Regions from separate parts of the Clostridium sp. LS3 genome, predicted to be linked through region 1. Evidence: a T-box and tRNA genes for the amino acid it is inferred to sense, from the RefSeq annotation. Region 1 holds a T-box; the other holds one or more tRNA genes.
The links. The T-box of region 1 lies ahead of thrS (threonine--tRNA ligase). A T-box ahead of a tRNA ligase gene usually reads a tRNA of that ligase, here a tRNA-Thr.

Region 1 (8,262 bases):
GAACCATTGATGAATGAGTATGACAATTTATCATTCCTGGCATTAAAATTCCTTCTTTTCCATCTATAACCTCAAATTCACATTCATTTGAACATCTATTTTTATTTATATATCTCTCTAGAGAATCATCCTCTAAACTAGCATCTCCAATATATGTTATTTTATTTCCTTCAAAAGCAACTACTCCATTTTCTATCATGTCTTTATTTTCATTCATAGTAATTATAGTAACATTCTTAAATATAGTTACCTTACTTTTTACTTTCATATTGTCCTCCAAGTTATATTTTTATATTAAATTAGACTATGCATAACATAGTCTAATAATTTATTACTTAAATAACGAAACAAACTTCTGAGCCTTTACATCTATTAATCCTTTATCTGTAATTTTAAGAGCTGGGCTAACAGGTAATGACAATGTACTAAATGACATTATTTCATTCATATGAGTATAGCCTAAATCCTTCATCCCTTGCCTTACTTTTTCTAGATTTTTCCCTACTACCTCAATTGGCTCATCACTAACTATTCCACCTATAGGTAAGCTTAACTCAGCTAATACACTACCCTTATTTACAACAACATATCCTCCTCCAGAAGATATAACTTGATTTACAGCTAAAACCATATCCTCAACAGTTCTTCCCATCACCATAAGATTATGGTGATCATGTGCCCATGTAGTTGCTATTGCACCTTCTTTTATAATTCCACCTTCTACTAAGCCAAAAGCTACATTATTGTTTTTACCATATCTTTCAAATACAGCTATTAAGCAGCAGTCTTTATTTTCCCACTCTAAAATGTTATTAGCTATATTTAGTGTAATTTCACCTTCTTCTGTAAAGGTCGTATTCTCAAATACTTTAATAGTCCTACATGTAACTTTATTATTGTATAATTTAGGCACTTTAATTAGTAAATCTTCTTTAGTAATTGGTTTTACTTTTATACTGTTATAAAATCTTTCACTAAATCTGCTCTTTGTTTTAAAATACTCTTCTTTTATTCCTTCTGATTTACTAAATACAACTTCTCCATTTTTATAAACTTCTTCAATCTCAAAGCTATATAAATCACTAAGTAGAATAAAGTCTGCAATTTTTCCCGGTGCTATTATTCCTCTATCTAGAAGTCCCATTCTCATAGATGGAGTATAAGTAGCTACATATACTGCATTTTCTAGTGACATTCCTAATTTCATTGCTTTTTTGACTAATTCATTAAGATGTCCTTTTTTTAACGTATCTGCCATTACATCGTCTGTAGCTAAGCAAAAATGCTCATATAAATTATTCTCTATTAAAAAATTTATATTTTCACTAGTCATTGATTTATGTTGCATTTCTATAAACATACCATTTCTTATTTTTTCTTCAAGAGATGATACGCTTTGTTGAGTATGGTCTCCATTTACACCTCTATAAATATACAAAGATAAATCTACTCCATCAATTTTAGGACAATGTCCTTCTAAAGGAATGTTTCTTTTTTTATTTTTACTAATATTGATTATCTTATTTATAGTAGAATTTTCATCCTCTATTAAATCCTTAAAGTTCATTACTTCTCCGAGACAAAGAACTCTATCACAGGATAATAGTTCTTCTACCTCTCTCACACCAATTTTCCCTCCAGTAGTCTCTAAATCACTTGAGGTTGAAGGTACAGAGCTTGGTATGCCATAAAATATATCTACTTTTTCCTCAGACTTCATAAATTCCTTTATTCCTTCGATTCCAAAAACATTTGCAATCTCATGAGGATCAGCTACAACTGTAGTAACCCCATGTTTTATTACAGCCTTTGAAAATTCACTTGGAATGGTCATTGAGCTTTCTATATGCATATGTATATCTATTAATCCTGGAATCATGTACTTATTATTACCGTCTATAACATTTTTAGATGTTAACCTGTTCTCATAATTATGTCCTATATGAACAAATTTACAATTATGTATTACAACATCACCTTTTATGAATTTTTTAAAATAACTGTTATATACATTTAAATTTTTTATGATTAATTGTACTTCCATTCTCTCACCCATTTAATACTAGTTCATTATTCTGTTCCAAGTATTAATCCATTGCTCCATTAATGGATTTACAAATTTGAAATCTATTATTTTTGCATTATCAACTACTGCTCCATATGTTAAATTCTTAGAATCTTCTTCGGTTAATTTAACTTCTGTATTAACTGGCGCTTCCTTTAAAGCTTTAGCTGTTTTCTCTTGAACTTCTGGACTTAAAGCATAATTTATAAACTCATACGCTAATTCTTTGTTCTTTGAATTCTTATTTATATTAATTGTGTTGAAGTTTAAGTAAGTTCCTGATTCTGGAACTATATTTTTAACTCCTGGCTTAGCTTTTGCAATTGTATCATATGCGAAATCTGATGCTACAGCTGCAACTATTTCTCCACTTGAGAACATATTAGCTAAATCTGATGATTTGCTATAAGTCTTAACAACATTTGGCTTTAAAGCCTCTAGTTCTTTAAAGGCTGCCTCACCTTTATCTGATTTGATATCAACCCCTGCTTTAATTGCCGCAATATCTACTATTGCTGGCCCATTAGTAGTAGTTATATCTGGTATAGCTATTTTATTTTTTAATTCCGGTTTCCATAAATCTTCCCATGAATTTATCTCTATTCCAGCCGATGGATCTACTACTATTCCTATACTGTTTAATGTATAAGCTGGACCATATCCTCTTTCTACAGTAGCTTTAGCTTTTTCATTCATATTTTCAGCATTTGGTATTTTTGAGTAATCTATTTTTTCAAATATACCTGCTTCTATACCTTGTTCAGCAAATGACTCTGCTAAATAAGTTATATCTATATTAGAATTAGGATTGTTCTTCATTTTAGTTAGTCTTTCAGAATTATTTCCAACCTCTAAAACAATCTCTACTCCATGTTCCTTAGCAAAAGGTTCAAACACTGTTTCTTTTAATACATCCTCATTTAGTCCCCATGTTGAAATTACAAGTTTTTTGTTTGATGCAGCATCTCCAGATTTGTTACATCCTACTAAAGCTGTTGATGAAATTAATCCTGTTAATAATAATGCTAAAATTCTCTTCTTCATAAATATTCTCCTTTATCTTATGCAAATTTTATAATATAACTATTTTATTTGATGGTAATTGAATCTTTACTTTATCTCCTTTTTCATATATAAGGCTATTTTCACTATTCACAATTATGCTACCCACAGATGTTTTAACATCATATTGGTATGCTTTCCCTAAGAATGTTCTTATTTCTATGATACCGTCTATTGTATTTTCTAGGTCTTCATTAACTATCTTTATATCATCTGGTCTTATAGTTGCTTTAACATCTATTTGATCCTTTGATTTGTCCACCTTAAATTCAGCTCCACATTCACTAGAATAAGTATCTTTTGAAACCTTTTTTAAATTAATGAAGTTTTCAAATCCTACAAATCTTGCAACAAACTCTGTAGCTGGATTTGAATAAATATTTTCCGGAGTATCAAATTGTTCTATGACTCCTTTATTAAGTACTGCTACTCTATCTGAAATTGAAAAGCACTCTTCTTGATCATGAGTAACAAATAATGTTGTTATTCCTAGTTTTTGTTGAAGTTTTCTTATCTCAACTCTCATTTTAAGCCTTAACTTCGCATCAAGATTACTTAAGGGTTCATCTAAGAGTAAAAGTCTTGGTTCTATAACTAACGCCCTTGCTATAGCTACTCTTTGTTTTTGTCCCCCAGATAATTCTTTAGGATACCTCTTTGCTAAGTGAGTCATATCTACAGTTTCTAATATTTCATCTACCTTCACTTTTATTTTATCCTTAGGCATATTTTTCATCTTTAAGCCAAAGGCTACATTTTCTTCAACTGTTAAATGTGGAAATAATGCATAACTTTGGAACACTAGTCCAAAATTTCTATTATGAACAGGTATCTTTGTATAATCTTCATTCTCTAATAAAAACTTACCTGCAGTTGGCTCTATAAATCCTGCAACAACTCTTAAAGTTGTAGTCTTTCCACATCCACTTGGCCCAAGAAGAGATACCAGTTCTCCCTTTTTAACTTTTAGATTTAAATTTTCTAATATATTATTTTTTTTATCATATGAAACATTTATGCTTTGTAAATTTATTAAATCCATTTTACTTGTCCTCCAACTCTTTATTAGTCATAACTTTATCCTGCAAAATTATTAAGACCTAAGGTCTTTTCTAATATGTACATAATTCCAATAGTTAATATCATTAATATTACTGATAATGCTGATACTGTTGGATCATAATTATACTCAACATAGTTCATCATTGTTATAGGTAATGTACTTACCCCTGGTCCAGTTAAAAACATAGATACTGGAACATTATTAAATGAATTTATAAAAGCTAACATAAATGCTGCCATTACTCCTGATGTTATATTAGGTAATACTACTTTAAAGAAAGTTAATGATTTTTTGCATCCTAAGCTCATAGCTGCTTCTTCTATTGAATAGTCAAATACTTCTAAACTAGATCCAATAACTCTTATTATGTAAGGAATAATTACTAATGTATGTCCAATAAATAAACTAATATGTACTGAAAGACTTAACTTTACTAATAAGAATTGGAATAGTGAAAATCCAACTACTATACCAGGTATTATTAGTGGTGAGAAGAAGAAGCTTTTAATAGCAGCTTTTCCTCTAAAGTCATATCTACTTAATCCATAAGCTGCAGGCGTACCTATAATTAAAGCTGCTAATGTAGCTACTCCCGATATTACAAAACTGGTAATCATACTGCTTATAAAAGCTTCTGATTTAAATACTGTTAAAAACCATTGTAAAGTAAATCCTTTTGGTGGGAATGCTATATAGTTTTCTGTTCCTATACTTGTCATAGCAATAATAACTAATGGCGCAAATAAGAATATATATACTAATACAACAAAAGCTGTTAGAAATTTATTTTTTTTCATCTTATGAAACACCCCTCTTATCTAGTTTTGACGCTAGGAAGTTGATTCCCTTTATAACTATTAATGTAACTACAATCATTATAGTGGCTACTACTGCAGCTCCTTGCCAATCCCCCAATGTCATGGTTTTTTGATATATTAATGTGGCCAAAACTGTATTTTTGTTTCCACCTAATAGTTGTGGAGTCGTATATGCAGTTAAAGACCCTGTAAATACTAGAACCGTTCCAACTATTAATCCTGGTAAACTAAGTGGGAATATAACCTTGAAAAATGCCTTTAATTTACTTGCTCCCAAGCTTTCTGCTGCTTCTAATAAATCATTTTCTACATTTTCCATAACCCCAACAAGAGAAATAATCATTAAAGGTAAGAAAATATATACTGTACCAACTATAATTGCGCCTTCTGTATACAAAAGTGATAGTGGTTCATTTATCATATTTAACTTTATAAGTAAGCTATTTATAACACCATTCTTCCCTAAAATGCTCATCCAAGCAAATGAACGAACAACTGAATTTGTTAAAACAGGAAATACTGTTAATGCAATAAGTAAACCTCTTAACTTTTTAGATATTCTTGATATGTAATACGCTACTGGTACACCTATAATCATACAAATTGCAGATGATATTAATGATATCTTAATGGTCCTCCAGAATATTAACATCATATATGAATCTTTAAAGAAATTTGTATATTGGCTAAACATTCCTCCAGCTGTATTTGTCAATGTAGGAATTATTGTGCCTAATAGTGGAACTATCATAAAGTATGCTACTAATACTACACATGGTATAAATAGTATATAATGACTTCTTCGCTTCATTTTTTCATTTCTCCTCTAAATAATTCGTTAATGTACGAACCTTTTCACGTTTTTTATTCATATTATAAGTTTATTTTACTTTTTTATACGAACAATGTCAACTTTTTATTTTTTATATTTCGTTTTGAGTCTATTTTTAATATTAATTTTAACTAAAATTATGTTTCAGAATTACATATTTATGATTTAATTCAATTTCTACATTTTCTTTCCATAGCCAAATCACGAATATTCTTTTCTTATATATAGATTAAAATAGCTTTATACTACTTTTTTATAAAAAATTTTAAGTTTAATTCTTTTTTGTTGACATTAGCATATTATATAACTATAATAATTAGTAATAAATATTTGAACACGTTGAAGAGAAGAGTAAACTACGTTTCATTTTCAGAGAGAGATATGTTTGGTGAAATTATCTTACTTGAATTTAGTTGAAGACCACCTCTGAGTGACTCTAATAAAGTCCGTTTATATCACGTTACGATATTCTTAAGAGGCCTTATTTTAGGCAATTAAGGGTGGAACCGCGGGAAAATTAGAATTTATACTCTCGTCCCTTCTATTTATATAGAAGAGACGGGAGTTTTTTTATTTACTTTTTAAATTTGTATTACGAAGGGAGAAATAAATATGATTAAAATTACTTTAAAAGATGGATCAGTAAAAGAATTTGAAGCTAGTATTTCTGTTTTAGATATAGCTAAATCAATTAGTGAAGGCTTAGCTAGAAATGCTTGTTGTGGAATAGTTAATGGAGAGGTTGTAGATTTACGTTATGTTGTAAATCAAGATAGCGAACTTGCAATTTGCACATTTGATTCTCAAGAAGGAAAAGATGCATTAAGACACAGTATATCTCATGTTTTAGCTTATGCAGTTAAAAGATTATATCCTAATGCAAAACTAGCTATAGGACCTGCTATAAGTGATGGTTTCTATTATGATTTTGATGTAGAAAATTCATTTACAGCTGAAGACTTAGTTAAAATAGAAGATGAAATGAAAAAAATAATAAAAGAAAATCCTTCTATCGAAAGATTTGAATTACCAAGAGTTGAAGCAATAAAGCTTATGGAAGAAGCTAATGAACCATATAAGGTTGAATTAATAAATGACTTAGACGAAAATGAAGTTATATCTTTCTATAAAATGGGTGACTTTGTTGACTTATGTGCAGGTCCTCATTTAATGTCATTAAAATCAGTTAAAGCTATTAAACTTATTAGAAGTGCAGGTGCTTACTGGAAAGGTAATGAAAAGAATAAAATGCTTTCAAGAGTATATGGAACAGCCTTCTTAAAGAAAGCTGATTTAGATGCTCACTTAGAAGCATTAGAAGAAGCTAAAAAGAGAGATCATAATAAATTAGGTAGAGAACTTAAAATATTTACAACTGATGAAAATGTAGGTCAAGGATTACCATTAATAATGCCTAAGGGAGCAAAAATGATACAACTTCTTCAAAGATGGGTTGAGGATGAAGAAGAAAAAAGAGGTTATGTATTTACTAAAACTCCTTCTATGTCTAAAAATGACTTATTTAAGGTTTCAGGACACTGGGATCACTATAAAGACGGTATGTTTGTTTTAGGTGATGAAGACCATGATCCAGAAGTTATGGCATTAAGACCTATGACTTGTCCATTCCAATATACTATTTATAATGCTGAGCAACACAGCTATAGAGAGTTACCAATAAGATATGCTGAAACTTCTACTTTATATAGAAACGAATCATCAGGTGAAATGCATGGATTAATTCGTGTAAGACAATTTACTTTATCTGATGGTCATATAGTTTGTAGACCTGATCAAATTGAAGAAGAATTCAAAGGTTGTGTTGAGTTAATAAATCATATAATGTCTACTTTAGGAATTGATGAAGATATTTCATTTAGATTCTCTAAATGGGATCCAAAGAACACTGAAAAGTATATAAATAACCCTGAAGCCTGGGAAGATACTCAAGTGTTAATGAAAGGAATATTAGATCATCTTGGCATTAACTACGTAGAAGCTGAGGGTGAGGCTGCATTCTACGGACCTAAACTCGACATTCAATTTAAAAATGTTCATGGAAAAGAAGATACAATAATCACTATTCAAATCGACTTTGCTCTTGCAGAAAGATTTGGGATGACTTATATAGATAAAGATGGTAATAAGAAACGTCCATATATAATTCATAGATCTTCAATTGGATGTTATGAAAGAACTTTAGCTATGCTTATTGAAAAATATGCTGGTGCATTCCCAACTTGGCTTGCTCCTGCTCAAGCAATAGTTCTTCCTATTTCTGATAAATATAATGACTATGCCGAGTCTATAGTTAAAGATTTCAAAAATGCAGGAATAAGAATTTCTGGAGACTACAGAGCAGAAAAGATCGGCTATAAAATTAGAGAAGCTAGACTTGAAAGAATCCCTTACATTTTAGTTG
Region 2 (8,262 bases), 160 kb from region 1:
TAATTAGATGAGGATTTACAATAGCATAACTAGAAAAAAAGAAGAATTTGTACCATTAACACCAGGCGAGGTTAAGATGTATGTATGTGGACCTACTGTGTATAACTATTTTCATATAGGAAATGGTAGAACTTTCATAATCTTTGATACTATAAGAAGATATTTAGAGTACAGAGGATATAAGGTTAGATTTGTTCAAAATTTTACAGATATAGATGACAAAATGATAAAAAAGGCAAATGAAGAGGGTACAACAGTTAGTAATGTTGGAGATAAATATATAGATGAATATTATAAAGATGCTGATGGGTTAAATATAAAAAGAGCATCAGTAAATCCAAGAGCGACTGAATATATTATTGATATTATAGAGTTTGTAGAAGGCTTAATTGAAAAAGGATATGCATATGAAGTAGATGGAGATGTTTATTTTAGAACAAAGAAATTCCAAGGATACGGAAAATTAATTGGTCAAAATTTAGAAGATCTACAGGCTGGAGCAAGAATAAATGTAGATGAAAGAAAAGAAGATCCTATGGATTTTGCATTATGGAAGGCTCAAAAGCCGGGTGAACCAGCTTGGGAAAGCCCATGGGGCATGGGAAGACCAGGATGGCATATAGAATGCTCATGTATGGCGAAGAAAATATTAGGAGATACCATAGATATACATGCTGGTGGGATGGATTTAGCTTTCCCTCATCATGAAAATGAAATTGCACAAAGTGAGGCTTTAACTGGAAAAACATTCGCTAGATATTGGTTACATGGAGCTTTCTTAAATATAAATAATCAGAAAATGTCAAAATCATTAAATAACTTTTTAACAGCAAGAGATATATTAAAACAATATGATGCTGATGTAGTAAGATTTTTAATGTTATCAGGACATTATAGAGTACAATTAAACTTTAGCGATGAACTTCTTGAATCTGCAAAGTCATCAACAGAAAGGTTATATAATGCAATCTCTAATTTAGAAAACTTAATGGATGAAGTTAAAAAAGAGTCTATGGGTGATAAAGAAAAGGCTTATCTAGAATCTTTAGATGTTTATAGACAAAGATATATAGAAAAAATGGATGATGACTTTAATACAGCTGATGCTATTACAGCTATTTTTGATCTTATAAAAGATATAAATACTAATGTATCAATAGATTCATCAAAGGAGCTTTGTGAAAGTGTGCTAAGCTTAATAAGAGAATTAGGGGAACCATTAGGAATACTTCAAAATTCCACTAAAGGAAGTTTAGAAGAAGAAATAGAAAATCTAATAGGGCAAAGACAACAGGCTAGAAAAAATAAGGATTTTGCATTAGCAGATAAAATTAGAGATGATTTAAAAGCTAGAAATATAATCTTAGAAGACACACCTCAAGGAGTAAGGTGGAAAAAGGTAAATTAAGGTTAAAGGGCTGCATTAATGCAGCCTTTATTTAAAGGAGAGAAAAAATATGTTAGAGGATTTAAGAGTGAGAGAATTTAGTAAAGAAGAAGCTAGGAGATTAAATCCTTTGCAGTTAGCACTGATAGGTGATGGTGTATATGAAATATATATAAGAAATTATATACTTTCTAACAATACTGAATTATCAGCTCATAAAATACATGTAAAAGCAATAGGTTATGTTAAAGCTAAGAGTCAATCAACTATAATGCATAGTATAGAGGATGCCTTAACAGAAGATGAATTATATATTTACAAAAGAGGAAGAAATACAAAATCTGCAACAATACCTAAAAATGCAGAGGTAATAGACTATAGAAATGCTACGGGATTTGAGGCTTTAGTAGGATATTTATATTTAACAGGAAATAAAGAAAGACTATATAATATATTAGAAAAATCTACAGAATTACAGTTATCATAACTAAGGAAAAGTATATAATAGACATAAGGAGTGATTTAAGATGACAAAGGGAAATAGAGAAGCTAGAATGAAAGCTAGAATGGAAAGACAAATGCTTGAAAACAATTCATCACAAGGCAAAAAGTATGGTGTAAAAGAAAATAGAAAAGCAAAAGATTATTCAAGCGAAAATATTAATAATGCAGTAGAAGTAGAAGCGAGAGAAGACCTAATTATCGGTAGAAATGCTGTTATGGAAGTATTAAAAAGTGATAGAACAATAGAATGTCTTTATATTGCTAATGGTAACATGGAAGGATCAATTAAAGTTATAATAAATATAGCAAAAGAAAAAGGTTTAGTATTAAAAGAAGTTGATAGAAAGAAACTTGATATAATGACTAATGGAACAAACCATCAAGGGGTTGTAGCTTTAGTTACTCCGTTTAAATATTGCCAAATTGCAGATATACTAAATTTAGCAAAAGAGAAGAAAGAAGATCTATTTGTTGTAATATTAGATGAAATAGAAGATCCTCATAACTTAGGATCTATAATAAGAACAGCTGAGCTATGTGGAGTTCATGGAATAATAATACCAAAAAGAAGAAACGTAGGAATAACTTCTACTGTTTATAAATGCTCAGTTGGAGCTATTGAACATATGAAAATAGCAAAAGTAACTAATATAAATTCAGCAATAGATGAATTAAAAGAAGCAGGATTATGGATTTATGGTGCAGATATAGATGGAGAAGAATATAGTTATCAAGCTAACTTTAATGGACCATGTGCAGTAGTTATAGGAAGCGAGGGAAGAGGAATATCTAAGCTTACCTTGAAAAAATGTGATAAACTAGTTAAAATTCCTATGATAGGTAAAATTAACTCTTTAAATGCTTCAGTTGCAGGTGGTATAATGATGTATGAAATATTAAAGGGAAGACTAATAAAATAACAAAATCAAAGAGGTAACATGTGAAAATTATATTTGTTGATGGATATAACGTAATAAACAGCTGGCCTAATTTGAAGAAACAAAAAGACTATAGCTTTGATGGAGCAAGACAGAGTTTAATAGACAGTTTACATAACTACTCAGTTTATGAAGGATGCAAAATAATAATAGTATTTGATGCTCATAAGGTTAATAGGAGCATTGAAAAAAAGCAAGATATAAATAAAAACATAAGTATAGTTTTTACAAAAGATGGTGAAACAGCAGATTCTTATATAGAAAGAGAAGTACATAACTTAGGTAGAAGATTTGAAGTTTATGTTGTTACATCAGATTGGCTTGAACAACAAACTATATTTCAAAGAGGTGCAGTAAGAATATCTGCTCTTGAGTTCTATAATGAAGTTTTAGAAACTCAAAATAGAATTAACAAAAAGGCACAAAAAAATATGTCTTTATCTAAAAATCATTTGGGAGATAATGTTGATGAAGATATATTTAAAAAATTAGAAGCTATAAGACGAAGTGATTAATAATTTTAATTAATATATTTATCATAATAGAGGGCTTAAAGGGGTGATATATGGTGGAGAATACCAAAAAAGATACTAGTCTGTTTGTGGAATTTCAGAACAAGCTAGATGAAGAAGTAGTTGATGAAGCAAAAAGAGGAAATAGCAGAGCACAAGAATATTTAATATCTAAGTATGAAAACTTTGTAAAAGCTAAAGCGAAATCATACTTTCTTATTGGGGCAGATAAAGAAGATATTTATCAAGAAGGAATGATAGGATTATACAAAGCTATAAGAGATTTTAAATCAGATAAATTAACGAGCTTTAAGGCTTTTGCAGAGCTATGTGTTACTAGACAAATAATAACGGCTATAAAGACAGCAACAAGACAAAAACATATTCCCTTAAACACATATATATCTTTAAATAAGCCCATATATGAAGAAGAATCTGATAGAACACTAATAGATGTTTTATCAGAATTAAAAATAACAGACCCAGAAGAGCTTTTAATAGGAAAAGAGCAACTAAAACATATAGAAGGTGAGATGGCTAAAGTTTTATCAGACTTAGAAATGGAAGTGCTTCAATCCTATCTAGATGGTAAATCATATCAAGAAATAGCATGTGATTTAGATAGGCAAGCTAAGTCTATAGACAATGCTTTACAAAGAGTAAAGCGAAAGCTTGAAAAATGTCTATATACAGAAAAATAAGTCACTAAATTTTTATTGACAAATTTTTTGAACAATAGTAAACTTTATAATTGGTATATTAAACTATAAAAATATTATGTGGAAATGCTCACGTAGCTCAGTAGGTAGAGCGTCGCCTTGGTAAGGCGGAGGTCGTCGGTTCAATCCCGATCGTGAGCTCCAGTATAGTTGAGTGCTTACTAATAATGATTGTTGTAATTTATAAATTACTTAAATCTTTGTAGTAAGCTCAATATATTAAGCAAAACGATACAAAACGCTAGGCAAAGTTTATTACAAAGATTAAAGGAGGATTTTACAATGGCAAAGCAAAAATTCGAAAGAAGTAAACCACACGTAAACATTGGAACAATCGGTCACGTTGACCACGGTAAGACAACTTTAACAGCTGCAATCACAACTGTTTTATCAAAAAAGGGATTTGCAGAAGCATTTGATTATGCTGCAATAGATAAAGCTCCAGAAGAAAAGGAAAGAGGTATTACAATCAATACTTCTCACGTTGAATATCAAACAGAAAACAGACATTATGCTCACGTTGACTGTCCAGGACATGCTGACTATGTTAAGAACATGATCACAGGTGCTGCACAAATGGATGGAGCAATATTAGTTTGTTCAGCTGCAGATGGTCCAATGCCTCAAACAAGAGAACACATTCTTCTAGCATCAAGAGTTGGTGTTGACTACATAGTTGTTTTCTTAAATAAAGCAGATATGGTAGATGATGAAGAATTATTAGAACTAGTTGAAATGGAAGTTAGAGAATTATTATCAGAATACAACTTCCCAGGAGACGACATTCCAGTAGTTAAGGGTTCAGCTTTAGTAGCATTAGAAAACCCAACAGATGAAAAAGCAATCGCTCCAATTCTTGAGTTAATGGATGCAGTAGATAGCTACATTCCAACTCCAGAAAGAGCAACAGATAAGCCATTCTTAATGCCAGTAGAAGATGTATTTACAATCACTGGTAGAGGAACAGTTGCAACAGGAAGAGTTGAAAGAGGAATTCTTAAGGTAGGAGACGAAGTAGAAATCGTTGGATTACAAGAAGAAAGCAGAAAAGTAGTAGTAACAGGAATAGAAATGTTCAGAAAGTTACTAGACGAAGCGCAAGCTGGAGACAATGTTGGAGTTCTTTTAAGAGGAGTTCAAAGAACAGACATCGAAAGAGGTCAAGTTTTAGCAAAGGCTGGAACAGTTAAGCCACACAAAAAGTTCGTAGGTCAAGTTTACGTACTTAAAAAAGAAGAAGGTGGAAGACATACTCCATTCTTCGATGGATACAGACCACAATTCTATTTCAGAACAACAGACGTTACTGGTTCAATTAAGTTACCAGATGGAATGGAAATGGTTATGCCAGGAGACCACATCGATATGAACGTTGAATTAATCAATCAAATAGCTATGGATGAAGGATTAAGATTCGCTATCAGAGAAGGTGGAAGAACTGTAGGTTCAGGAGTTGTTACTAGCATAATAGAGTAATATGTATTATTAGTATATAGTTTAGGGCTGGGTGGGATTACCTAGTCCTTTACAAAGGCTTATATATTGACATAATGCATGTTTTGTGATAATGTGTTTAGGTAATTAACGAAATTAAATTAACATAAAGTAATAAGGTTTTATATTATTTACGGTAAACTGGAGGTGCAGACTGTGAGAGTAAAGATAACTTTAGCATGCACAGAGTGTAAGCAAAGAAACTACAATTCAATGAAGAACAAGAAAAATAACCCAGACAGATTAGAAATGCATAAATACTGCAAGTTCTGTAAAAAACATACACTTCATAAAGAAACTAAATAGTTAGCTGATATAGTGATGACATATACTCACAAAAATTAAGGATGTGAAGTAATGGCTGTTAAGGAAAATGTAAATTTAACTAAAAATTCACCTGATAAAGGTGGCGTATTTAAATTTTTTAGAGAGGTTAAGGCAGAAGTTAAAAGAATAACTTGGCCTTCTAAAAATGATACTAAAAAAGCGTTAATTGCAGTTGGCGTAGTCGTACTAATATATATAGTATTAGTAGGCGGGTTAGATTATATTTTTCAAAACCTCTTTAAATTCATTTTAAAACTAAAGTAAGGAGGTTTAGGTGGTTAACCACCTATAAGGAAATATGAGCGAAAAAGCAAGATGGTATGTTGTACACACATACTCAGGCTACGAAAACAAAGTTAAAGCAAATCTTGAAAAAACCATTGAAAATAGAAATCTTCAAAGCTTACTTCAAGACATTCAAGTGCCTATGGAAGAAGTAATAGAAGAGAAAGATGGGAAACAAAAGATTTCTCTTAAAAAGAAGTTTCCTGGATATGTGTTAGTAAAAATGCTAATGACTGATGAGTCATGGTATGTGGTTAGAAACACTAGAGGCGTAACTGGGTTTGTTGGCCCAGCTTCTAAACCAGTTCCTCTTACCGATGAAGAAGTTGAGTCTATGGGAGTTCAAGAAACTCCGGTAGAAATAGATTTGGAGGTAGGGGAAAGTGTAAGAGTTATCTCTGGACCATTAAAAGAATTTGTTGCTATAATCCAAGAGATAAATCTAGAAAAACGCAAAATAAAAGCGTTAATTGATATGTTTGGCAGAGAAACTTTAGCTGAACTAGAATTTACACAAGTTGAAAAATTAGTTTAATATAAGCTAATGTTTTAATAAAGTGGGAGGACTAAGGTCCGTATTACCACAGTATAGGAGGAATAATACATGGCTAAGAAAGTAACAGGAATGATTAAACTTCAACTTCCTGCAGGTAAGGCGACACCAGCACCACCAGTAGGACCAGCATTAGGTCAACACGGTGTTAACATCATGGGATTCTGTAAGGAGTTCAACGCAAAAACTGCTAACCAAGCTGGATTAATAATACCAGTTGTTATAACAGTTTACCAAGATAGATCTTTTAGTTTTATACTAAAAACTCCACCAGCAGCAGTTCTTATAAAGAAGGAATTAGGAATCGAAAGTGGTTCAGGAGTTCCAAACAGAACTAAAGTTGGAAAATTAACTAAGGATCAAGTTAGAAAAATTGCTGAGTTAAAGATGCCTGACTTAAATGCAGCTACAATCGAAACTGCTATGAGCATGATCGAAGGTACTGCAAGAAGTATGGGAGTAACTATTGAAGAGTAATTCGTAAAAAAGTGGGAGGTAAAAACCGCTAATACCACAAAGGAGGCAAATTATGGGAAAGAATTATATTGAAAGCGCAAAATTAATAGATAAGAGTGCATTATACACTCCATCTGAAGCTTTAGATTTAGCAGTAAAGACTGCTAAGGCAAAATTTGATGAAACTATAGAACTACATGTTAGATTAGGGGTTGACCCAAGACATGCAGATCAACAAGTTAGAGGAGCTGTTGTTCTTCCAAATGGAACAGGTAGAACTGTAAGAGTTTTAGTGTTTGCAAAGGGAGAAAAAGCTAAAGAAGCTCAAGAAGCTGGTGCAGATTTCGTAGGAGCGGAAGAATTAGTTCAAAAGATCCAAAGCGAAAACTGGTTTGACTACGATGTAGTAGTTGCTACGCCAGATATGATGGGTGTTGTTGGTAGAATCGGTAGAGTTTTAGGACCTAAAGGATTAATGCCAAACCCAAAATCAGGAACAGTTACATTTGATGTTGCTAAAGCAATTGCTGAAATAAAAGCTGGTAAAGTTGAATATAGAGTAGATAAAACTGCTATAGTTCACTGCCCAATTGGAAAGAAGTCATTTGGTGTAGAAAAATTACAAGAAAACTTCCGTGCTTTAATGGATGCTTTAATAAAAGCTAAACCAGCAGCTGCTAAGGGACAATACGTTAAGTCAGTATCTGTTTCAAGCACTATGGGTCCTGGAGCAAAGGTTAACCCAACAAAAGTTTTAGATTAGTATTGACAAACGGATAGTTGTGTAATATAATTTTATCTGTTGTTAAAGAGAATACTGATTCCAAAGACAGTAGGTGCCGAAAGGTTTAAAATAATTGCCTACCGAGGAATACCAAGGTAAGTAATTATTTGGTCTTCCTATGTCTATGGGAAGGCCTTTCTTAATATAAATTTGCAGTTGAAAACTGTGAGGAGGTGGACACACAGTAATGAACAAGAATAGACAAATTAAAGAAGCTAAAGTTGCTGAGATTAAAGAAAAATTAGAAAAAGCTCAAGCGATCGTTTTAGCAGACTATCAAGGTTTAACAGTTGAAGAAGATAC

Region 2: it has a tRNA-Thr gene. The T-box ahead of thrS (threonine--tRNA ligase) is inferred to sense a tRNA for this amino acid. The anticodon was not compared.

The regions. Positions count from the first base shown of each region.
Region 1 covers NZ_CM143921.1:406,483-414,744, reverse strand. The annotation lists gene ACZJV1_RS02155 (amidohydrolase) at 1-268, opposite strand, end outside; gene ACZJV1_RS02150 (adenine deaminase) at 332-2,044, opposite strand; gene ACZJV1_RS02145 (ABC transporter substrate-binding protein) at 2,063-3,109, opposite strand; gene ACZJV1_RS02140 (ABC transporter ATP-binding protein) at 3,138-4,169, opposite strand; gene ACZJV1_RS02135 (ABC transporter permease) at 4,205-4,987, opposite strand; gene ACZJV1_RS02130 (ABC transporter permease) at 4,989-5,819, opposite strand; T-box leader at 6,171-6,383, shown strand; gene thrS (threonine--tRNA ligase) at 6,453-8,262, shown strand, end outside.
Region 2 covers NZ_CM143921.1:246,873-255,134, forward strand. The annotation lists gene cysS (cysteine--tRNA ligase) at 8-1,408, shown strand; gene ACZJV1_RS01200 (Mini-ribonuclease 3) at 1,458-1,874, shown strand; gene rlmB (23S rRNA (guanosine(2251)-2'-O)-methyltransferase RlmB) at 1,915-2,811, shown strand; gene ACZJV1_RS01210 (NYN domain-containing protein) at 2,832-3,344, shown strand; gene sigH (RNA polymerase sporulation sigma factor SigH) at 3,395-4,042, shown strand; tRNA gene ACZJV1_RS01220 (tRNA-Thr) at 4,129-4,204, shown strand; gene tuf (elongation factor Tu) at 4,343-5,536, shown strand; gene rpmG (50S ribosomal protein L33) at 5,711-5,860, shown strand; gene secE (preprotein translocase subunit SecE) at 5,912-6,145, shown strand; gene nusG (transcription termination/antitermination protein NusG) at 6,180-6,701, shown strand; gene rplK (50S ribosomal protein L11) at 6,771-7,196, shown strand; gene rplA (50S ribosomal protein L1) at 7,249-7,938, shown strand; ribosomal protein L10 leader region at 7,981-8,109, shown strand; gene rplJ (50S ribosomal protein L10) at 8,147-8,262, shown strand, end outside.